Regions from separate parts of the Shewanella sp. 125m-7 genome, predicted to be linked through region 1. Evidence: riboswitches for the same ligand, from Rfam matches in the RefSeq annotation. Region 1 holds a riboswitch; each other region holds the start of a gene.

Region 1 (8,007 bases):
TCGATCTTGGGTCTCCCAGGTAAAGCCTGTGCCCATCACGTGAAACTCTACGCCAGCGCCTTCAAGTAAAGTTCGCTCGCCACAATCCCAGTTACCTTTAATAAACTGCACGACCGCCGCTTTTTTACCATGACCGACTGCGCGGACTACGGTGCCAAAACCAGAAGTCGATTTACCTTTACCGTTACCGGTTAATACCAGCAAGATGCCTTTCTCTTCTTGGGCGCGAGCGATCTTGGCATCTACGCCCTCTTTAATTCGCTGCTGACGCGCTTTATGACGCTCTGCTTTTATCGTATCCGCTGACTTGTTATCTTCCATATTATGTTCCTATTTTATCCCTTAAATACCGATCTGATTTTGCTGGGTTATTTTACATAGTTCAATTAAGCACCACTGTAAAATCGTCAGCTTTTGCAACCAATCACCCCATACTCATGAGTTACCAACAAACCTAAGTAAACCCAGCATTGGCGAGGCTTTGAGCAAGTTAATTTATAGCGACCGTACATCATATTTTATATGTTTAGTTTGCACGCAATTAACGTTTAAGTTTCAGTCAAAAAGACGACTTTTATAGCACTCAGTGATTTTTGTGCTTTAACAGCCTATAAATACATTTAGCGCTGCTTAGCAAAAATACCCAGCACTGATATAAGCGTTAGCTCTAATGTTAGCCCTAACATTAGAGCTAACATCAGTTGGGATCCCAGATCTGAACGAGGCGATCAAGATCTAAATGCTGCTCGAGCATATCAGCCAATCTATCGAGTTGTTGCTCACGCACCTGATTAACATCGACCACTTCGGCGTCTTGCATCCCCGCCCATTTTAAAATCAGCTGGCATGCCTGCGGAGAATCAAATAGGCCGTGTACGTAGCTGCCTAAAATATTGCCATCGCTCGATAACATGCCTTCGGCTTCGGTCGCTGCTGTTGCTTGCTGCTCGCTAGATGCTTTAACCGTTAAACTTATTGGTTGAGTTAATGGCAAAAGCATTCTAGAGCGGCCGCAGTGGATCTCATAACCCTCTAGCGGTGCAGTTTCGCCTAACAAGCTCAAATAACCTTCAACCTGCTGCAATACTTTGTTATTGGTTAATTCAGTCACTATTGGCAGTAGACCTAAGCCTTCACTGGCCCCTGGGCTATCTTCAATGCCACTTGGATCGTCGATCAATTGACCTAGCATTTGATAACCACCGCAAATACCCAATAACTTGCCGCCATAGCGCAAGTGCTTATCTATCGCACTGTCCCAGCCTTGATCTCGAATAAACTCGAGATCGCCGCGCACATTCTTACTGCCCGGAATAATAATCAAATCCGCAGCAGGGAGTGATTGCAAGCTGTTCAGTCTGCTCGCTTCAGCCTGTGTCTGCAAAGAGACGTAATTAAAGTCGATCTGCGGATTAAGCCTTAACGGATCAAAATCGGTGTGATTACTAATGCGCGGCAATACCAAAACTAACACCTTAAGCTTGGTTTCACGGCTTTTTTCAGGCGCGGCAATCAATGCATCTTCGGCGTCGAGGTGCAGGTCGTGCAAGTAAGGTAATACGCCAAGCACTGGCTTGTTGGTGTAGTTTTCTAACCAGTCTAGGCCGCCTTGCAATAGGCTGACATCACCACGAAAACGGTTGATCACAAAGCCCTTAACCCGCGCTTGCTCTGATTCACTCAGTAGCGCCAAAGTGCCAACCAAGTGGGCAAATACGCCGCCTTTATCGATATCGGCGATGATAATGACTGGGCAGTTCACCTCTTCGGCAAAGCCCATATTGGCAATATCGCCTTCACGCAGATTAATCTCGGCAGGGCTGCCCGCGCCCTCTACCAGCAGCATCTCGTAATCGGCGGTTAAGCGCTGATAAGACTCAAGCACTGCCGCCATAGCCTTAACTCGATAACCCTCGGCATTTTTACCAAAGTAGTCCTCAGCTTCCATCTGCATTAACGCTTTTCCATGTACGATGACTTGCGAGCCAGTGTCTGAGCTAGGTTTTAACAAAATCGGATTAAAATCGATTTTCGGCTCTAAATGACAAGCGATTGCTTGCAGCGCCTGCGCACGGCCTATTTCACCACCATCTATTGTGACCGCGCTATTAAGTGCCATGTTTTGCGGCTTAAACGGCGCAACCTTCACACCCTGTCTAACAAACATTCTACACAGGCCGGCCACTAACGTGCTTTTACCTGCATCGGATGTGGTGCCCTGCACCATCAGCACTTTGGCTTTATTTTTATCAAACTGTGTCTTATCTAACTCAGCCCTATCTAGCTCAGCCTTATATAACTCAGTGTTATTTATTGTTGCCATGAGATTGTTTTTTTAACCTTTCAAATTAAACGGTAAGCCTGCTGTCACCAAAGTCACCTTGTCTGCAATCGCAGCAATATCTTGATGCAGCCAGCCCGCTTCATCGACAAAACGGCGGTTAATCTCGCCGAGCGGCACGATGCCGCAACCGACCTCATTACTGACCAAAATCACGCTGCCTGGCAGCATAGTCAAAGTGTGCAAAAATTCCGCCTTCACCTGTAGCCAGTCGTCCCCAGGCTTTAATAAATGATTGGTCAACCATAGAGTTAAACAGTCCACTAAGATGATGCTATTTTCAGATGCATGCTCCTTTAAGCCAGCACTTAACTTGAGGGGACATTCGATAGTGCGCCATGGAATGGTATCTGACTCACGCTGAGTTTGATGATGAGAAATACGCTCATCCATTTCAGTGTCTAACGCCTGCGCCGTTGCAAAGTACAAGCAATCTATTGCCTGCTGTTTCTTACTCTGCTCGGCTAAAAATTGTTTTACTTGCGACTCAGCAAAGCCACTTTTACCACTACGGGCGCCGCCTAATACCAGATGGATCACCAGCTAACTCCTAAGATGAGTAACAATAGATAGCAAGCCAGTTCACTACCTTGCTGCGCTGCGCCTAAGGTGTCGCCGGTATAGCCGCCGATCTGCTTTCTGAACAGTTTTACAAAGCCAAATCGCACCAGAAAAAGCCCCACGATTAAAATGAGCGCAGGAAAAACACCGACTAACAAGAGTGCCAATACGCCAGTTGCTAACAATATCGATAACTCATTAATGCCTTGCTGCTGGGCTAGCGGCTTGCTCTTACTGGTGTCAGAGTCACTGACATATTGCTCAGAAAAGATAAAACTGGCGGCCACAATGCGGCTTAGACAATGCCCGACTATCAATGCCAAACTGACACTTCTTGGGGCAAACAGCGCAAGCTCTGTCAGCAGTTGCCATTTAAGCAATAATGCTAACACCAAAGCCAACGCGCCATAACTCCCCAGACGTGAGTCTTTCATGATGTTAAGTTTGGCCTCTACCGTCCAGCCACCACCTAGGCCATCAGCCGTATCGGCAAGACCATCTTCATGAAAGCCCCCTGTCACTATCACGCTGGTTATCATGGCAAACACAATCGCAACAGATGGCGATACCCAGTGCAGCATTAAGCTATAAACCAGCGCACTAATTACGCCCACCAGCAGACCTACCAAGCCGAAGTATCGACTGGCTTTATTTAGCTTATCTGCGTCAACCTCAATCCATTTCGGCATCGGAATACGCGTAAAAAAGCCCATCGCGATAAAAAATAGATTCAGTTGTTTTTGCCAAGCTTGCATGTAAATCTCCGATTTCAGGTCCTAGGTCCTAGGTCCTACAAAAGAGGCTAACTGTAACGCCCTAGTACCTAGCTTTTTCTTTTCCTAGAACCTAGCCGCTTCTTTTCTAAAACTAAATCTCTATGCCTGCATCTTCAAAGCTAGCCATTTCGTTATAGAAGTTGGTCGCCGCTTGAATAAGCGGTAACGACAAGGCAGCGCCCGTGCCTTCACCAAGCTTCATACCGAGCTTCAATAGAGGCTTAGCTTGCAAAAACTCTAGCATTAAAAAGTGACCTTTCTCATCTGACTGATGGGCAAAAATCATGTAGTCACGCACGTTAGGGTTAATTTTTACCGCCACAAGTGCTGCTGCACTAGCAATAAAACCGTCAACAACAATCAGCATATTACGTTCTGCTGCAGCCAGCATTGCACCTGTCATCTGCACAATTTCAAAGCCGCCGAGACAAGCTAGTACCTGCATAGGCTCGTCAAGCTCGCTATGATGCACAAGCAGCGCTTGCTCAACCAACATCTTCTTACGCTTAAACGTCGCCGCGTCGATACCTGTACCTCGGCCGACACAATCTTCAGCCTTCATTCCTGTTAGTGCTGCCATAATCGCTGCCGCTGATGAGGTATTGCCTATGCCCATCTCACCAAGCGCTATCAGGTTACAACCGTTTTGATGGTGTAGTTCCACTCTGTCGGTGGCCATCTTAAAGCCTTGCTTTACCGCACCGAGAGTCATCGCCGCGCGCTTATGAATAGGCCCAGTACCTGAACCTAAACGTTGGTTAATCACACCCTCTAGGTTCTCAATCGGCTTTAAGATCCCGCAGTCAATCACCTCTAAGTCAAAACCCACTTGACGAGTAAACACGTTAATTGCTGCGCCGCCTTTGATAAAGTTAATCACCATCTGCGTGGTGACTTCACTTGGTGCAATTGATACGCCCGAATCAGCAATGCCGTGATCTGCGGCAAACACCATCATTTTTGGATTGCAGATCTGCGGCTTGTCTTTACCTAATACGCGGGCAATCTGTAACGCTAAGGTTTCTAAATCTCCCAAGGCGCCAAGGGGCTTAGTTTTAGTATCGATTTTTTGCTGAATTTCAGCATCGAACTCAGTATTTATTGGTTTTATATCAAACATGTATAGTCCCCTAGACCACTCAACTTAGGTGCTTACTCAACATTAATTGTTAAATACGTTTGGCACGACGGCCGCCTAAAATAAACAAAAAGAAAATACTGCCCATCACCGAGGTAATGATCCCCACTGGCAGCTCTTGATAACTCAATAAGGTTCGCGCTAATACATCGACCCAAACCATAAATAATCCGCCGACGAGTGCCGTTAATAGCAATGGGAATCGACCTGGGAAAAGCAAACGCACCGTATGTGGCACCATCAAGCCTATAAAGCCGATGCCACCGCAATTAGCGACTAATATGGCTGTGATGAGTGAGCAGATAAGCAGCATAGATAAACGCAAACGAGCGACGTTAATTCCTAGGGTATGGGCGGTTTCATCACCGGCGCGCATCGCCACTATTTGGCGCTTATTGAGTAAGATAATTAGCAGAGATAGCAATACCACCGAAGCTGGTAGCCACAAGCCTTGCCAGCTGGCTTTAGCGAAACTACCTAAGGTCCAAAACAGTACCGATGCCGCCGCTTGAGGGCTGGAAAAATACAACATCAAACTGGCTAATGCGCCGAACATAAACGAGGTTGCCACGCCTGAAAGCAACATGCGCTCAACTTGGGTGCTTAAGTTACGCCCGCATAAGCTCAATACTAGCAATACCGATAAGCTTGCACCGATAAATGCGCCAACGGGAAGACTAAACCACAACATGCTCTGACTAAAAAGCGTTAACGCCACTACCGCGCCAAATGATGCGCCCGATGAAATACCAAACAGATAAGGGTCTGCCAGCGGGTTACGGGTCACGGTTTGCAACACACTGCCCGCTATCGACAGGCCTGCACCCGCTATGAAGGCCAGCAAAACTCGCGGTAAACGTAGCTCCCAAATAATGCGCTCTTTTACGCCTATAGATTCACCAATAGAATCGCCTATGGGATAACCTAGATTAAACAGCTTGTGGCTAAATACGGTCAGTACATCGCTCATGCTAATACTGGCAGCGCCAAAACTGCTGGCTGCAACCGGGGTGAACAACGCCGCGAAAGTGAGTATGAATAGCACGAGATACTCGGCTCGCCGACGACAATTAATGGCTAATGGGTTACTGGCGATTAAAGCCTTATTCATCTTGGTCTCCAGCTTTCATTTGAACAAGAGCCTCAGCTTTCATTTGAACAAGAGCCTCAGCTCGCACACTCCTCTTTATATCGACTCTTGTATGAACGCCGCTTGCCAAAACCGTTTCGTAGCCATAGAAATAACTGATAAGTGGATTGCCATGTTGAGGGTGCGGCCTGATTTCACAGCACACATCAAATACCTTGGCGATACGTTGCTCAGTGAGTACCATTTTGGGTGTTCCACTGGCTATAGCGCAGCCGTTATCTAGCAGCAAAAGCTCATCACACAGCGCACTGGCAAGGTTAAGATCATGAATAGAGGTAATGACTGTGATGTTGAGGCTGCGTAGCAGCTCCAAGGTTTGGATCTGATAACGAATATCTAAGTGATTTGTCGGTTCATCGAGAATAAGCAGTTTAGGGCGCTGCACTATGGCGCGAGCGATCAATGCCCGCTGCTTCTCTCCGCCTGATAAGCTCTCATAAGCTTGATTGGCTTTATCTTCAAGACCCACTTTTCCAAGCGCCTGTGCAACCACAACGCGATCGCTGCGGCTAGTAAAATCAAAGGCACTTTTATGAGGCGTTAAACCAAGAGCAATAAGTTGCGCTGTAGTCATTTCAAAATGATGGGGCGTGTCTTGCAGTACCACGGCGATTTGCTGGGCAAAAGCTTTAGCCGATAGCGCGCTAATATCTTGGCCGAATAAATTAATGCTGCCGCTGCTAGGCTTAATAAAGCGATATAAGCAGCGAAGTAAACTGGATTTACCCGCGCCATTAGGGCCAATAATGCCCAGCATTTTGCCTTCAGCTAAGCTAAACTCAATTGCCGATAAAATCGCTTTACCGTCTAAGTGCCAACTTAAATCTTTAACCGCTAGCACGGTTTTAATTTGCTGCTGTGATTTCGAATTAGCCATTGTTGCCATTCAACCATTCATAGAAAAAACTGGCATCTAGCAAGCAAGTGTCCAAGCAAGAGTCTAATAACCCAGTATCGAGTTTCATTTATTGTCTCCCTCGAGTCGCCCGCACGAGTTTATGTGTATATGGATACACTTTTTAATTATCAACACGTACTGAATGATACGTAATGAACAACATAAGTTAGGCAGGTATCTGACTTGGAAGCGCAGCCCTATGGCTAACCTTCCCTACAGTTGCGGGTACAGTCCGGACTAAGCGGCGAATAACTGCCAGCCTCCGGTTCCCTTTATGCTGTTAAGCACCTAACTTTCATTTTTTAGCTATCTTTTATGCTAAGAGCAAACGCAGCCTTTAACGCAAGCAGCGCTACATAAGATAACGCCGCAGTTTAGCATCATACCAGCAAGGCTGATATCACCTTTGTTTTATAAATAAAACCAAGATTGACGGGCTAAAGCCCGACCTACGATAAAAAGGTTCTAGGTTCTAAGCTCTAGGTTCTAAGCTCTAGGTCCTAGGTCCTAGGTCCATCTTTAAACTTCTACCGCCAATTTAGGGTCATGAACTGCTTATTATCATTGTGCAGCACATCAATCGCTACCGTGGCCGCGTAAGGCAATTTAAGCGAGGTGTAAAAACCCGCACACTGACTGACGTCCAGAGCTTTACTCATTAAATGACGTATTACGCCACCGTGAGTCACCACTAATACCGTCTTTCCTTGATGCAGCTTGAGCATCGCCTGCCAGGCTTTATCGATACGCGCCTCAAAATCTTGCATAGACTCGCCATGAGGCGGCGATAGCAACCAAGGGTTTTTCCAGTAGTTATCAAGCGCTGAACCACAAGTTTGATAAAGCGCGTCGAAGGTTTGCCCGTCCCAATCGCCGAAGTTCAGCTCTTTAAAACCGGCTTCAATAGAAAAGTCTAAATCATGCTCACGAGCCAATTGCTCTGCGATGTTGGCGCAGCGCTGAAGCGGTGAACTAATCACACTATTAACGGTAAAATCGACTGACAAATCGGTTAAGCATAAGGCGGAAAATGCCTTTTTCATCTGCAACTGACCAAGCTCAGTTAACGCAACATCAACTTGGCCGCGTAAAATATTGCCACCATCGCATTCGCCGTGCCGAAGTAAAATCACCTTAGTGGTT
Region 2 (8,007 bases), on a different contig from region 1:
GGTACCCGGCCAGTCAATTGCTTATCAGCATCTATTTGATTTTGAAGTTAGGTTAGTTGTTGCCAGCGATCATCCTCTGGCGCAGCAAGAATATGTCACACCAAAACAATTAGAGAACTTATCGATTTTAAGTTATCCGGTTTCACTTGAGCGTTTAGATATATATCGCCATTTCTTAGAGCCTGCGGGCATAAAAGCTGGCCCTCAGGTGAAGTGTGATTTAACCATGATGTTACTTCAGCGTATCGCCTGTAAAGACGGTATAGCCGCACTGCCGAGTTGGTCTATTAGCGAAGCACATGGACTTAGCCTAACGAGTGTAAAGCTTGGGCCTGAAGGCCTAAAACGCCCATTGTTTGGTGCGTATCGTCGCAATGGAGCCAATGCGCGTCTAGCTCAACATTGGCTAGAGTTGGTCGCCAAAGAAGGCTTAGCCAAACAGAAATTAATCTAGTGCATTTTACAGATGAAAAAGCCTGCTTATTGCAGGCTTTTTATTGAACGCTCATATTGGTTTAAGCAATAAGCCTCTTTTTGCCAATACACGCCTCAATACTAATCCAGGAGAATTTACATTATGAGTCTGACGTAAATTATGTGCGATTAAAAACTCTTCACGTAGATCTTCGTCTAAACCTAACGACTCGAATGCTTCAAGGGTTAATGTTTTTTGCTGGCCTTCAATCACCGATTTTAGGGCGCTAATCGGGTAGTTTTGCTCACCCTCTGAGTTCAGGTACGCAAATGCAGTCAGTGCAATAATGTCACCAAATACACTAAATAATGCCAAGGTTTGCACCTCGTCAGGGTTTATCTGTAGACCCTCCATTTGATACAGCTGATCAATCGCATCCACTGCAATCGCTTCCGTCAGTGCCCAATAGCCGTATACCAGCTTTTTATAAGGCTCATTCAATTCATCTAAACGCTCTTTTAGATAAAAAGTAAATGCATAGCGATAGATATTGACTTGCCCTAAGCGCACTAACGCATCTTTCAATGAGCGATTTTTACTCGATTGAGGCGTTGAGTGATCAGCGCTGTTACTACGCCAAAGCAGGTGGGCCGATAAAGCAGGATCTGATGAGACGATATCAATAACATTACGAATATCACCGTCTGCAATAATAGCTTTTTTCAATGGGATAAGGATCCCTCTACGACCAATTACCTGCTCTTCATTGCTGATAATGGCACGTACTTGAGTAAATACTTGCTGCTCAAGATCTGTCATGCGAAACGTTAAACCTTATTATTATTAAATAATTGTATGGACTAAATTATGTGCAAATTAACCCACAATAGTACGCTATAGGTTAAGCCATATAAGCGACTACCTTATCAAGTTTCTGCCGTCTGCGGAGCAATAATTTAACTCCATTGTATAAATTTGTGGATCAACCAACACTGTTTTACTGATACCACTCAAACATCTGCTCGATGGCGCTGTGAAAACCAACGAGCAATTCAAACATAACTAATTGTTAAATAGAGTTAAAAATAGCATTAGCGAGTACTAAATAGCCCTCATCATTCAAATGTATTGCATCTGACTTTTTACTTGGGCTTTTTAATAAATCACTCAAGGCATCTTCGACTAAAACCAGTTGATATTGCTCTGCAAGCTCCTCATAAATCGGCGATACCGATAGAAATAGACTTTTTTGCGGTACAGCAACCAATAAAACGGGGATCTGCTTCGATTGCGCCATTTCAATCATGGCGGCCAAATTCGACTTAGTCCTGGTAATAGAATGATTTCTCAAAAAATCATTGCCGCCTTCAAGCAAGACTAATAACTCTGGCGAGTATTTATCGAGTAATGGTCCTAAACGCGATACCCCCGCCGTAGTTGTCTCACCCGACACCCCGGCATTAATCACCTCAAAGCCACTTATTGTTGCAAGCTGACTTGGGTAATCCATCCCCTCAGAGGCGCCTACACCGTAGGTGAGACTATCGCCAAAAGCTAAAACCCGTGCGTTACCGGGTAATGGGGGAATGCTTGCACCAGAGCATGCCTGTAATAACAGTAACGCTGAAATCACGATCAATCGACTAACGCAGTTACGCATCAATAAAGGTTTCATTAATAAACTTTCGGCTGATGGTTTCTTCAAAAAATAACATAAAAAAAGCCAGACACAAGTTCTGGCTTAATATTCGCTTTTATCTGCGGCTCTAGAACGCTTGATAACTGACGCTCAAGAACAACTCTCTGCCTGGGCTAAAGTAGTTTTGATCTGAGATAATCTCTGCGTCAAACAGGTTGTTAGCTTTTAAACGCAGGCTCCATGCATCATCGAGCTGATAACCAAGACTCAAGTCCAGCTTATGATAAGCATCCAAGAACTGATCGTACCCAGCATAGCGCTTACCTTGGTAATGGTAGTTAGCCAACACATCAACACGCTCCCAGCTATAGCTCAACATATAGTTAAACTCATTCTCGCTGCGACCGACTAGCTGCTCACCAGTTTGTTTATTCTCCGCATCCAGATAGGTATAACCGAGCTGATGCTCAAGGCTGAACAACTGATAGTTTGCCGACACTTCGATACCACTAATCTCGGCATTATTGATATTGGCTGGCTTCCAGATATCCCAACCGTAATCATCTTTTTCTCCCGTAGGCGCCCAAGCAATCAAGTTATCAATGCTATTTTTAAATACACTGACATAAGCACGGATATCTTTAGCATTAAAATGCAACGTTAAATCATAACTTTGTGAAGTTTCAGAGATGAGCTCAGCATTACCCGAATCCGGCCAATAAAGGTCGTTAAAGGTCGGTGCTTTAAAGGCCGTGCCCGTTGTCGCAGCGAGTCGCCATTGGTCGTTAAACTGATAACCAAGGCTGGCATTATAAGACACTTCACTATCGACATTTTCTACGTCATCATAACGCACAGCCACTTCTGCGAGTAAATGCTCCCACTGCTTTTCAACTAGCCCGTATGCAGCAAAAATATCACGCTCATCTTGGGCATAATCGCCCTTAACAGACTCATTTGACCAATCGATGCCGCCCGTTAACGTCAGTTCATTTGCCGCTAAGTATTGGTTACTCCAGTTGATCTGGTCGCGCTTAGTTTCAAACTCAGAAATGGCCACACTGGCATCATCACCACGGAAGTTCTCGTTATAGTCGCGAGATTGGCTCAAGGCTAACTTACTGGTAAATCTGTCATTAGTGTATTGTGTTGCTAAGTTCCAGAGGTAGTTCTCATAATCTGACTCATCCGCCGAACCTGAGGCGTAGATATCATCATATTGAGTATTTCCCTTGTCGTACATGCCATTCCATAATGCTTGCCAATTTTGATTAATTTGCTGCGAGCCTATCAAAGAAAGTGCATTGCGCTTGTAGCCATCATCGTCATTTTCAACTTCAGCGCCGTTATACACATCATAACCGTCAGATTGTTCGTGGTTTACGCTCAGTGTGGTATTGCCGTTCCCATGTGTCATGCCTGCGCCAAATGAACCACGTATATAATCGTTAGTGCCGTATTCGGCTCCCGCAAACCACTCACCGCCTTTCAGCTGACGGGTAAATATTTGAATGACGCCGCCAATGGCATCGCTGCCCCACACTGACGCTCGCGGCCCTTTTAATACTTCGATTCGCTCAATATTTTCAGGTGATAAGGTGTTAAAGCTAACGGTACCTAATGTTGCAGAGCCGACCTTCACACCATCAATCAGCACTAACACATGGTTTGAATTACTACCACGAATACTAATTGAAGTGGCCTGCCCCGCACCGCCATTACGCGAAACACTAACACCGGGCAGTGTTTCTAAAACGTCTGCAACAGATTTGGGGTTAAGGCGTGCAATCTCTTCACGCTCAACGGTATTGATAACCGTTAACTGCTGCAGGGCCGTTCTATCAAAACGTGAACCGGTTACGGTAATCGTTTCATCGACGTTAACAGCGTTTGAATTGCCGTCCTCGGCGACTGCCGAGAATGTGGATAAACTGATAAGACTGCTAACTAGCAGTGCAATTTTTGATGGTTGTGTTCCCATTTTACCTTTGACTCCTAAAGGAAAACGGGGCAAATACGTCACGGTGACACGACCAAATAAATGGAAAATTCCACTCTTTGTCTTGCTCGTAAAATGCCGCATTTCGAGATCTGCCCGCCGAAATCATCGAAATCACTTTGTTGGCCGGTCTCCGGACTTAGGTTCTGTATTAACGTATTAATACCCGAATACAAGCTTTCAACACCTATCCATTAAGGCGCACTTGTCTCTCACCATTCACCGTTGCGGGGGCAGTGTCAGAATTTAACTGACTTCCCGATTATCCCTAAGTTACGCCGTAACCTGAGGCACCAATAAAGTTGACTGAAATTGTATTTTTTCTAATAGCATGCTTTTAATAACATGAGTTTGCGCTCAAGAGTGAAAAAACACCACTGTTGAGAGTGCGCGCATTATAGACGTCTATACGGTTAAATGTCTAACCTAAGCACAATTTAAACGCCGTCACAAAGACGAAGAATATTCACCCTCGTACACTAAAAAACACATCAAGATTAAAATCAACAACTTAACACCAACTCTCTGTACTTTCTTAATACATTAATAAAGGCTTAAGGGCATAATCGTCGATAGGAATTCTTGATAATTTTGCGCTTTGATGGGTGGATTTTCTTTCGTAAAAACCTCACCTCGAATCGATTTATGAATTAAATACAGATCCTGCTCGCCTCTCACTGCGGTGTAATGGCCAATCTCACCTTGGGTGAGCACCTTACCGTAAGCAATGCCTTGTACCGAATTAATATGAGAGTTAGGCATGTTAGTACAGCCTATAATCGCACTGGCTGTTTGATGATCATTGAGCGGCTCGCTCGCTAACGCTTCAAATACCGATTCGCCTTGGCAACTTTCAAAATAGACTTCAGCCATTGTCTGTAAAAATGCTTGTGGGCTAATGTCTTCTGTCAGCCCTTTAAAGCCTTGCACACACAACATTGATGACCAAGTTTGTAACGTTTGAGATGCTGGCACGAACTCGGCGGAGAACATGTCATCTTGCTGATTGGTAAAAGCCAACTTCCAGTCTAGCGGTAAACTGAAATTAAAAGTTTGGCTAAATATAGCTAGCTGTTGGGGTGTTTTATCAACTTCTACCTTAATAGCTTCATTGCTTAAACTGTACACAGGAAAAGTGAATAAAACGGTGCTCATCAGGGCACAATTTATACGAGGAAAGTATGACGTCATACCTTTACTATCCTTGTTGAGGGCACGTTGTGAGCAGTATTCTATCTGCGCATGTATCAAAGTGGTACTTAAAAATTCATTTCGGCTAAACACTCTGACATTTTCAGTGATACCCACGCGGTACAACACTTATTAAACAATTACTTATATAAACACGGCTTATATAGTTCAAGATTTATACAAAATAACTCTTGCACAATTCGATTACATTTGTAATCTTAAATATACATTACAGCTGTAATCGTAACAATAATGAGGCAAGGATAACCATGAAAGAGAGCTTATTAACAAGGATTTGCTATGAAAGAAATCAGTAATGCCGAGCTGTGTGTGCTTAATATTCTTTGGCAATCTTCGCCGATTAGCGCCAGTGATGTGATCAGTGAATTATCTCGCACTAATGACTGGCACGAGAAAACCATAAAAACATTACTCAATCGTCTGGTAAAAAAGCAAGCCATTGGATTTGACAAGCAGGGACGCTCTTACCTCTACTTCCCGCTCATCGAACAGAGTGAATACCAGCTCAAAGAAAGCGAATCTTTTATTGAGCGCTTGTTCTCTGGTCGCGTTGCTCCCTTAGTGGCTGGTTTCGCAAAACAAAACAAACTCAGCGCCGATGATGTCGCCGAGTTACAACAACTGATTGACACCTGGCAAAAGGACAACAAATCATGATGCTATGGATGGCACAGCAAACCCTATTACTCAGCCTGATTTGCGGTGGCTTATTAATAGGACACCGCTTTTTACAGCAGCGATTGGGGGCCCGTAAAACCTACCAGCTATGGTTAGCTGTCCCCGCTCTGCTGATAAGCTCTGCGTTAATCACAAGCATGCCCTACACTCTTGCTGCAGCCCAAGCAGAACAATTCGCTCACTATAGCGTTATCGCTAGCAAAACTATGGCTACAGTTCAAACCAGCGATTACGCCAAGATTGCACTGTCGATATGGTTAGTCGGCATTGCGGCTATGGTGACTCTGCTCAGCCTACAAGCGATTACGTTAACGCGCTTATTAAGCACTGCGACTAGAGTCAATCACACTGGCGCCAACTTACCGAGCTATAGCCACCCCAATGTGCAATCACCAATGCTCGTCGGGGTCCTTAACCCGAAAATCATACTGCCCTCTAATTTTATTCAACTTAACGCCGATGAGCAGCAATCGATTATCGCCCATGAGCAATACCACCACCAGCGCCGAGATCTGTTCAGTAATTTATTGGCTTACAGCGCACTCAGCCTGTTCTGGTTTAACCCTATTTGTTGGCTCGCTTATCGACGATTTCGAGATGATCAAGAGTTAGCCTGTGATGCCTTTGTCACTCAATCATTGAATAAACAACAAAGAATCAGCTATAGCCAAGTGCTGTTAGCCTACTCCCAGCAAGCTCATCATGGCCTGCTACACACACATTATGGAAATAAAAACATACTCAAGGAGCGTATTATGCAAATGAAGACATTTCAACAAGGTCAGAGCGGTTTTGCCATTATCGGTTTGACTATCGCATTAGGGATCAGTGGCTTGCTGCTCAATCAGCAGGTGCAAGCCGGCGATCACAACCATGACGCTGTTCACCCAACAACCCGTATCGAGCCTAAGTATCCTATTGAAGCTGCTAACGCTCACCAAAGTGGTTTTGTTGTCTTACAGTTTGATATCAGCCCAAGTGGTGCGGTTAGCAATGTCAGCGTTGTTAAGTCATCACCTGAAGGGGTATTTGATAGCTCTGCGACAACGGCACTTAAGCAGTGGCAGTACAGTGAAAGCAGTAAAGGCCTTAAACAGGCAAAGGTACAGCTTGACTTTATGATTGATCCACCAGCGACTGACGTTGAGCGCATCAAAGTTACGCCTTAAACAAGCGGCTATCACTTAAACGAGCTCTGATAAAGAATCTCGCGATATACATGTGATGTGATAAAAAATAGCTAAACCGATAAAAGCGCCAGCAGCTGGCGCTTTTATCGGTAAAAAAATAATGATATCAATAGGTCAAACCTCAACCCTTGTTTATCTAAACCTTAGCTTATTTAAACTTTAACTTATTTCAATAAAACGACCGCTTCTTTCAACGCCGCTACAAGTTCAGGATTTCTCAACACTTGCGTTTCCATATCGAAGTTATCAAAAAAGCTTGGCACTGAGAGCGTTGCCCTGACATCTGCAGCAAAGTATGGCGCAGATCCTGAAGCTGCAGCTAATACGCTTGATGCACCGCCCGGCCCAGGAGAGGTAGCAAGTAATAGCATTGGCTTGTTTTGAAACACTTTCATGTCGATACGTGATGTCCAGTCAAACAGGTTTTTATAAGCGGCAGTGTATGAACCATTATGCTCAGCAAAAGAGATAATAATGGCATCGGCTTCACCAATCTTGGCAAAAAACTGCTGCGCCAGCTCTGGGTGACCAAGCTCTTCTTCTCGGTCCTGACTAAAAAGTGGCATCTCATAATCGTTAATATCAAGAATTTCAACCTCAGCTCCCTGCACTAATGATGCTGCATAGGTTGCAAGTTGCTTGTTAATTGACTTAGTGCTGCTGCTGGCTGCGAAGGCTAATAGTTTCATAATAGGACTCTCATATTCAGTGACTGCAGTTAACTCTGCAAAATGCGTTGGGTTCAAGTACCGTGCTCACAATTAAGCAAAGGTTAAGTTTAGAACGACAACTCGATGTAGAGCAGTGTATATTGATGACAAATAAAGATTAATAACCTCAAAAGATAATCACTATTTCCATATAGCTATTAATC
Region 3 (8,007 bases), on a different contig from region 1:
TCAGGTACAGGACAGTTTAGTTTTGTGAAATTTGAAAAGCAGGTGTCACAATTCATAGTTAACGAAGCTTAAACATCAGTATTTTGAATGGGATCACATTGAATTGAGTCAATTGGTAAGTAAATCGATAAGTCAGATTAAACTAAAGAGATGTCTGTGACTATCACCTGAGGAACGGCCCGTTGAGAGTTAAAAGCATTTGCCGATACAGTGAGTGAAGTGCGTCCTTAAAGCATGTATTTCATCAAGGGATTGACTATTAACCGAGTCAGTTCACCTAATAAAAACGTCGAGCAAAACCCCGTCACATGACATGTTTTAAGTCGCCTTCGGTTTTAAATCAATGGCATTAACGGCTTAATTTCGAGTGATCCACTTCGAATTTAAATTTAGGAATCGCGAGTCAAACTTGACAGTTGTTGTTTACAAAATGTTCGCGATCTCATCCTGACAGCCAACCCGCATTACATAAATGACGCCATTCAAGCTTAAAGATGAGATGCTAAATGTTCTGCTGAAGATGTTATATTTTTGCGGCAGTGACTCAACTCTCCTTTCAACCCCAAAATATAATAATTTCCAGCCACTTCAAAACGAAGCATGCTTCCAATTTTTTCAGAGCTACTTGCAACCACTAACGAATCGTGTGCTAGATATAAGAAACTATCACATTGAGTGCGAACTTTTATATTTTTCATCTCTTGTTGCTATAGCGTAAACTCGAAAAACTCACAGTTTCCCGGTACTTGCTGTTGATCGGACCAAGGTGCCACTCCGCTTGCGACATTTTGCAGTACCCGTAGCCACTCTCCGTGCCCTATCACCACTAAGGTATTAATGTCTAAACACTCAATGCTGGCGAAAAACTTTTTGACTCTGGCTAATACCGCAGTGGCTGACTCCGCATTCTTAATGTCAATATGGTTAGCATTGAAGCGTTGATCATAAACGTGCCATCTATCATCGCCCTTCTCTCTTAATAGACCTTGTAATTCCCCAAAGCATCGTTCACGCAGTAACGAAGATGACCGGGTAGAAATATTCAAACTCTCATTCACGTACGTTGCCGTCGACAGGGCGCGGCCCAGATCGCTAGAGATAATGAGATCCGGCTGATACTGAGACAACTGACATCCAAGCTGTCTTGCTTGTAATATGCCTTCTTGGCTTAATGCACTATCAAGGTGGCCTTGTAACTTACCTTGCTGATTCCACACCGTTTCGCCGTGACGACAAAAGAGTATTTTCATATTCTCAGAGACTCCCACGATCGCGTTCACGCGCAATATCCGCCGCATTTGATAAGGCAAGCGCCTGCAGAGCGAATGTTAATTGAATCCACTGTTCTTCATCTGCAGGTAAGCCAAAGCGCAAAGCATCTTGCTCATCGGTTAAACGGGTCAAAATATTTTGACCACATAAGTGGTCATGCCATAAAGGCGCATTGGTTAGATAAATCGTCTGAAAGAGATCGGTACCAACGGCCTTGCCAGGCAAAAATAACAACAGTTCCTGTAATCGAATGCTAGATGCGTGCAGTCTTTTTTTCTGTCGTTGATGCCAACCAATATCGTCAAATGCGGCTTTACAGACTTCTCTTGCTGGGCCATTGAGACACCATGGACCAAGCTGAGTTTGCAAGGCATCCCTAATCTCATTTGCTGCATAGATAAACCCAGCGCGAACACCTGCTAAGCCAAAAAACTTACCGACTGAACGCAGGACAATTAGATTGTCATTCGTCAACGGCAGCATGCTCTGCTCTGGGGTCATGTCCATAAAGGCTTCGTCAACGACGAGAATGGCGTCCCTTGCAGACAATCGTTCTAGCCAAGAAATTAGGACGGTTCGTGGTGTAAGATGAGCCGCGGGGTTGTTAGGATTGATAACCAGCAGTACATCACAACGTTTAAGCTGTTCAGCTCGAGGTTGATAAACCTCGATAGGCATATCATCGTTATCTGCACCGTAGTATTCAATCTTCCAACCGTGCATACGCCAAGCTCGTTCATGTTCCTTGTAACCAACCCTTGGTAGCAGCACAACACCGGCGCCACCACGCTGCGCCGCCAATACCTTTGGTAAACACTGAATTGCAGCTTGAGAACCCGCAACAGGTAAAGCATTACGGCCACCATAGTAGCGGTCAGCGGACGCAATTAAGCCATCTTCGTCCTCGGGTAAACGATTCCAGCACGATACTGGAATATCGGGTATTGGATAGTGCCATGGACTCACACCGGTAGATAAATCTAGCCAGCTTGTCTCGTCGACGCCATACCGCTTAGCCACATCTTTTAGCCGGCCGCCATGGTGCAATAAACTCATATCACTATTCTCAAAAGTAAATTTTTAAAAGTAAGCTCTCAAAAGTAAGCTCTCAATAATATGTTCTAAAATCGATGTACTCAGATCACTTTAAGCAAGAATGCCATCACTAATAATGCTGCGACCCAATAAAAGGCGCTGAGCCAGACAAGATGACAAGCCCGCTTGATGTCACTTGCATCTGCAGCTCTGCCCTCACCCAGAATGGGTTTGTCGCAAGAATAGCCATCGTATTCAGCGGCGCCGCCCATGGTGATATTTAGACTGCCAGCGCCAGCGGCCATCACCACACCACCGTTCGGGCTGGCGCATTTAGGTGCCTGTGTGCGCCAACAGCGAAGCGATAACCTAGTCTTGCCGCCAAGGGCATAGGCAATAGCGCACAAACGCGCAGGGATATAATTGAGCAGATCATCAAGTTTGGCGGCACACCAGCCAAATTGAAGGTAGGTTTGATTCTTATAGCCCCACATTGCATCTAAGGTATTGCTGAAGCGATACAATAAGGCCCCCGGAACGCCGGCAACCGTAAACCAAAACAGGGCACCAAAGAGTGCATCGTTGCCATTTTCAAGAACCGATTCAAGAGTGGCATTGACCACTTGTTGCTCTGACAGGTTTTCGGTCTTACGGCTAACAATCATACCCACTCGATTTCTAGCCAGGGTTAAGTCACCTAACTTGAGTGCCTGACCAACAGCATTACCATGTTCAGACAGGCTGCGACCACCAATAACCAGATACAGAATTATCACGTCAAGCCACCATAGGCGTGGAAGGTACATAAAGGGCAAGATAGGCAACAAGACTAATAATACAGCGACAACGCCGCGGTATTTTGTAGGCTGCCAAAGGCATCTTTTGATCCGATTGGCAAACAGACCAAGACCCACTAGAGGGTGAGAACGTGACATTTCACCTAAGAGACGGTCGAGCAGCAGTGCTAATGAGATAACGCCGGCACAGTAAAGAGGGTCAAACCACATTAAGGTTCTCCTCTGGTCTCAATATCATCATGTGAATACGGCTGTGAGATAAACGACTTGAACAATTGTGCATCGTCAATGGTTCCAAAAGGAAAAAGATGCTGAAAACCAGATAGGTAAATACACGAGTGAATTTACAAAACCAAGAGCGCCCGCCCAGTTTTACAGCGTAACCATCAAGGTGGGTGCTCTGACTTCTGGTTTATTGCTTGCTTCAGCTTTTTGGTATTCCCAAATAGTTGAGCAACACTTGTCCAGTTACAGTTGCGGGTACAGTCCAGAAATTTCATCTGGTTCCCCCAATTAAACCTTATGGATCCTTGATAACATGTCTATTCTATAATAAAAACCGTAGGTTATTCACTGTTACTTTCTACAGTAAATTCAAATAAATCAAAAAGTGAGTGCTCATACTTGCTCCGATATAAGCAGCTTTGATCAAATATAAAAAAACCGAGAATAGATGCCTCTATTCTCGGTAAAGATGGGAGCAAGTTTTTAAGGAACTTACTTTTATTATTAAGGCAATGCTCTCAATAAATCGCTTTTAATCAACAGCATTCAATAAATGAGAGCCTTACCTTTTTATGATCATTTTGTTGTATCAAACTCAGCAAGCCCTATTTTACCTTGCAGGGACGACAATATGGCTACGTCGTTTAATACTGATCATTGCATCAAAAACGATACTGCAAAGTCGCCAGTATTAAATGGGCGTTATAATCATGGTTTAACTCACCTAAAGTGGTTAAGCCTGTAGGTCCGGTGCCAGGATAGTAATCAACAGGTAGCTGAGTATCATCACTGTCTTCATAGGCTTCAAACTCATAACGTAAGCCCACAACAACCTGCTGATTAATTGCATAATTCACATATAAATTGGCATGATGACTGGTTGATTCATACATACCAAATACATCATTACCATCGACATAGCTGTCGCTAAACGAGATAGCAAAACTGTAATCACCTCCGATAGTAATACCCGAGTCACTTAAGCCGCTGTAGGTAAAACCTGCACCAACAAAGCCAAACTCTTCATTGGTGTCACCTTCCCAATAACCTACGTATTGGCTCTTGGCGCTTGCTTGCTCGTTATCTAGCCACTGGTAACCACCATCGGTGCTGAGTAATAAATCACCGGTTACCTGCCAGCTTAAGCCTAAATCAAAGCCATAGCTGTTAGATTCGATAAGACCAATACTTGAATTAGTGTAATCATCAAGAGAGTAGTAACCATGAGCACTGATTGAGATGCTGTCAGTTGGGGTATGCGTTACAAACACTTCAGCCTTGCTGCTCTTCTTATCTGCTAGGTAATACTTACGCATTAACTGATCTTCTGCCGCATTAACAGCATCATCATAAAGGAACTGCGAACCGCCCTTATCGGCGTAGCTACCTTTTAGACGTAGATCCCACAAATCAAAGCCTGTAGCACGCCACTGTGCCCAGAAGATATTATCATCAGTCTCTTCACGATCTTGATAGCTGCGCTCGGTTTCGATGCGATCATAGCCCACTTCAATACGTTGACCGGCCATTAACTGGTAATTGGCACTGACTTTGTAAGCGCTGCGCGTGGTATCGTAAGGGGTGTTTTGCACTAGCTCACCGGTCACACCATCGAGGCCATACTGCTCATAATCATGCACATTGGTGATGTTATCGCGATCAGAGTAATCAACGGACGCATTAATGCGCAGACCTTTCATCACTCGGGTTGAAAACTTAAGATTTGCATCTAAGGTATCAACCTCGGCATCGGCGCCTTGGTTACCATCGGCAACGCCTGCTAAAGTGATAAAGTCGCCATCTTGGCTCATGTTACCGCTAGCCACGCGACCGGAGATATAGCTTCGACCAAAGAAATAGTTACCCATAAGGCTAACAAAATGAGCTTGGTTATCTACCGCTTGCGAGGCATCTGCAAACCCTTGCTGATCGATTGATAGTTTGTCAATATTGTTATCAAACCAGCTGCCGTTATAACCAAGTTCGGTGAACCAATTATCTCCCTTGAGGTTGACTCCTGCGCGTAGGTTTTGCGTGGTGTAATCAACGGGTGCAGCGATGTTAATGGCATCGATACTGCCATTTGACATGCTACCGCGCAGCTTGCCAGTTTTATCTTCGGTGCTCATGGCGACATAAGTGCCAAAACGGTTATGACTAAAGTCAGCTTCCAGACTGAACTTTTGACGCTCTAGCGCTAGTTCTTGAGTGATCAGATCTTCTTGCTTGACGAGATCGCCACCTTTTGCAAGCCAGCGGCTTTGCGCATTGTCGGCATCGAATTGGTGACTTGTCTGATAGCCTGCTTCCACGCTCCATTGACCTAAGCGGCCAGTTTTGAGCTTGGCTAAAGCCTGCTCGCTGCCTAGACCGTCGGAGTAAAGCTGAGTGCGATAGCCTTTATTATTGATCACAGTGTCTGCATCAAGACCAACGGCAAAACCATCGGTATAACGTAAACTGTTAGCGGCATGATCATCTTTACTGTCTTGCATGCCTGCTTCTAGGCTCACACTGCCTAATACTTGTTGGTTACTGATGCACTTAGTACATTTCCAACTGCCATTTTGAGTAGCGGCTTGGCTGGCGGTGACGCCAAAATCAAAAGCCGATGCACCCGTACTCACCGTCGCTAATGCTAAGGCGACAATATTTAGTCTAAATTTCATTTATTTATCCCCTTAAAATTGGAACGCTTTGCCAGATGGATTGTTTGAACCATGGATTTGGCTATGGCAATTTAGACAGCCTTGACCACCCGTTTGAATACTTTGATTATCACCAGGTGCAGTCGATGCATGAACATCACCAGCGTGACACTGCTTACACAACATAGGGACACGTGATTTCAGTAAGTCACCATTCACGCTACCGTGAGAATCATGGCAGTTTGCGCAATTTTCCATTACCGGAGCGTGCTCCCATAGGAAGGGACCGCGTTTTTCAGCATGACACTCGTAGCACGTTTGGTTGGTATCAAAGCCTTTTAGTTCATGGTCGCTCATGCTGCCGTGTGGATTGTGGCAATCGCTGCACACCATGGTGCCCCACTTAAGCGGATGCGAGCTGCGCTTGTTCATGTCAGCTTTGGCCTTCGTGTGACAGCTCACGCAAGTTTCCACTTGTTGGCTCGGGTTCATTACCGGATCTTGTACAACGTGGATCTCATGGCAACTAACACAACTCACATCTTGCTCTGCATGTGAAGAGGTATGCCAAGCCATCAGTGAAGTATCATTATGACAAGCGGTACAAACTGAATCCTGCATCTGCGCCGTTAATGGTGAATTTTCACCAAAACTCACCATCGGTTCGTTCTTACCTTTATGCTTACCTTGTGGACCGTGACAGGCTTCACATTGAAGACCCGCCATAGGACCCTCACCGCCCGCTTGGCCATGTACGCTATCAAAAATAGCCATCACCTTGTCGGAGCGCTTGTGACACATAATGCAAGTATCCGCTCCCTTCTTAGAGTAATTTCCTTCTTCAAACTTTTTCATTAGCGTATCGAGGGGCGCGGCGGTGGCTCCCATAGATACCCCAGAGAAAAGCACCAGCGCAATACTCATCACATTAAATATTTTCATCGTCATCTGCCGTATTATTTTTTAATTATTAAAGTCTAACTAACTGAAATATGGTTATTTCAGTCTAAGGCTAGAGGATAAATGAAATAAATACCCTATGATTTATGACAGCATTTACCAAAATGTTAACTTTGCAGTTAATTATTTTCATGTGTAAAGCAATGCTAAACATATTGGCACAGTATTCGATGCCGCCAGCATTTACACTTGAATAGTAAATCCTTATAAATCAAATGGTAAACCACCCCCTCTATTTATTCGACAGTCACAGCACCATTAGGCCCCTGACCGTCTGAATTAATCCCAGCGAAAACTGCGACTTGCCGCAGCTAAGCAGAACAGGGTTATCGCCACCAGAAACAACAGGTGGTCGCCTATCTCTAGCAGACCCGCACCATCGATAATCACCGCGCGGTTAGCATCGTTCATATGGGTTAACGGTAAGCAGTCGGCGATGAATCGTACCCAAGGTTTACTGCCCTCTAAAGAGAACCAGATCCCTGACAGAAACATCATTGGCCAGGAAATAATGTTTAGCAGACCGTTACACAACTCATCAGAGCGAGTTCGACTGGCTACCAGTAGTCCAATACTGATCATCGCGGCGCTTCCAAGTACTGTATTAATCACCAAAATTGCCACATTGCCCTGAGAGCGAATGTCAAACATCAATGCGATCACTGCAAATACGAGAATGGCAGAAAGGACCGTCGCGCCAAGGCGGGAGAACAGCTGCGCAGCTAAAAACTGCCACGCTGCCAATGGCGTCACTTGTAAGCGCTTCAAGACTCCAGTTCGGCGATATCTAACAATGACATAGCCCACTCCATAGAGGGCTGAAAACATCATATTCATGCCGATAATACCGGGCAAAAGCCACTCAACATGGCGTACAGCCTTGCCGCTAATCGCCTTTTTATCGAGTTCAGGGATCTTACCCAAGATCACCTGCTCTAAAATATATCCTTGAGCACTCTCTGGGTTAACCCAGTAACTGTCGCCACTGAGCAAGCCATCGATTAAATGGCGTGAAACCTTATGCTTTGCCTGCGCTAAATCTTGGTAATAGATAATTTCAACGTGCTTTA

What was found. Region 1 has a riboswitch for cobalamin ahead of ACVBIL_RS08710 (ABC transporter ATP-binding protein). Riboswitches for the same ligand answer to the same signal wherever they lie in the genome.
Region 2: it holds a riboswitch for cobalamin, as region 1 does, so the genes downstream of both, ACVBIL_RS13130 (TonB-dependent receptor domain-containing protein) here and ACVBIL_RS08710 (ABC transporter ATP-binding protein) in region 1, are expected to answer to the same signal.
Region 3: it holds a riboswitch for cobalamin, as region 1 does, so the genes downstream of both, cbiB (adenosylcobinamide-phosphate synthase CbiB) here and ACVBIL_RS08710 (ABC transporter ATP-binding protein) in region 1, are expected to answer to the same signal.

Annotation. Positions count from the first base shown of each region.
Region 1 covers NZ_JBRILQ010000014.1:11,747-19,753, forward strand. The annotation lists gene cobO (cob(I)yrinic acid a,c-diamide adenosyltransferase) at 1-321, opposite strand, end outside; gene ACVBIL_RS08685 (cobyric acid synthase) at 698-2,323, opposite strand; gene cobU (bifunctional adenosylcobinamide kinase/adenosylcobinamide-phosphate guanylyltransferase) at 2,336-2,881, opposite strand; gene ACVBIL_RS08695 (adenosylcobinamide-GDP ribazoletransferase) at 2,878-3,657, opposite strand; gene cobT (nicotinate-nucleotide--dimethylbenzimidazole phosphoribosyltransferase) at 3,770-4,798, opposite strand; gene ACVBIL_RS08705 (FecCD family ABC transporter permease) at 4,848-5,927, opposite strand; gene ACVBIL_RS08710 (ABC transporter ATP-binding protein) at 5,920-6,852, opposite strand; cobalamin riboswitch at 7,017-7,171, opposite strand; gene ACVBIL_RS08715 (histidine phosphatase family protein) at 7,392-8,007, opposite strand, start outside.
Region 2 covers NZ_JBRILQ010000027.1:13,048-21,054, forward strand. The annotation lists gene ACVBIL_RS13115 (LysR substrate-binding domain-containing protein) at 1-454, shown strand, start outside; gene ACVBIL_RS13120 (HDOD domain-containing protein) at 506-1,234, opposite strand; gene ACVBIL_RS13125 (GDSL-type esterase/lipase family protein) at 1,485-2,090, opposite strand; gene ACVBIL_RS13130 (TonB-dependent receptor domain-containing protein) at 2,182-4,035, opposite strand; cobalamin riboswitch at 4,161-4,366, opposite strand; gene ACVBIL_RS13135 (hypothetical protein) at 4,597-5,208, opposite strand; gene ACVBIL_RS13140 (BlaI/MecI/CopY family transcriptional regulator) at 5,545-5,922, shown strand; gene ACVBIL_RS13145 (TonB family protein) at 5,919-7,112, shown strand; gene ACVBIL_RS13150 (NADPH-dependent FMN reductase) at 7,298-7,822, opposite strand.
Region 3 covers NZ_JBRILQ010000025.1:3,278-11,284, forward strand. The annotation lists gene ACVBIL_RS12435 (hypothetical protein) at 489-698, opposite strand; gene ACVBIL_RS12440 (histidine phosphatase family protein) at 708-1,250, opposite strand; gene cobD (threonine-phosphate decarboxylase CobD) at 1,255-2,328, opposite strand; gene cbiB (adenosylcobinamide-phosphate synthase CbiB) at 2,409-3,314, opposite strand; cobalamin riboswitch at 3,478-3,652, opposite strand; gene ACVBIL_RS12455 (MtrB/PioB family decaheme-associated outer membrane protein) at 3,992-5,998, opposite strand; gene ACVBIL_RS12460 (DmsE family decaheme c-type cytochrome) at 6,011-6,925, opposite strand; gene ACVBIL_RS12465 (ABC transporter permease) at 7,217-8,007, opposite strand, start outside.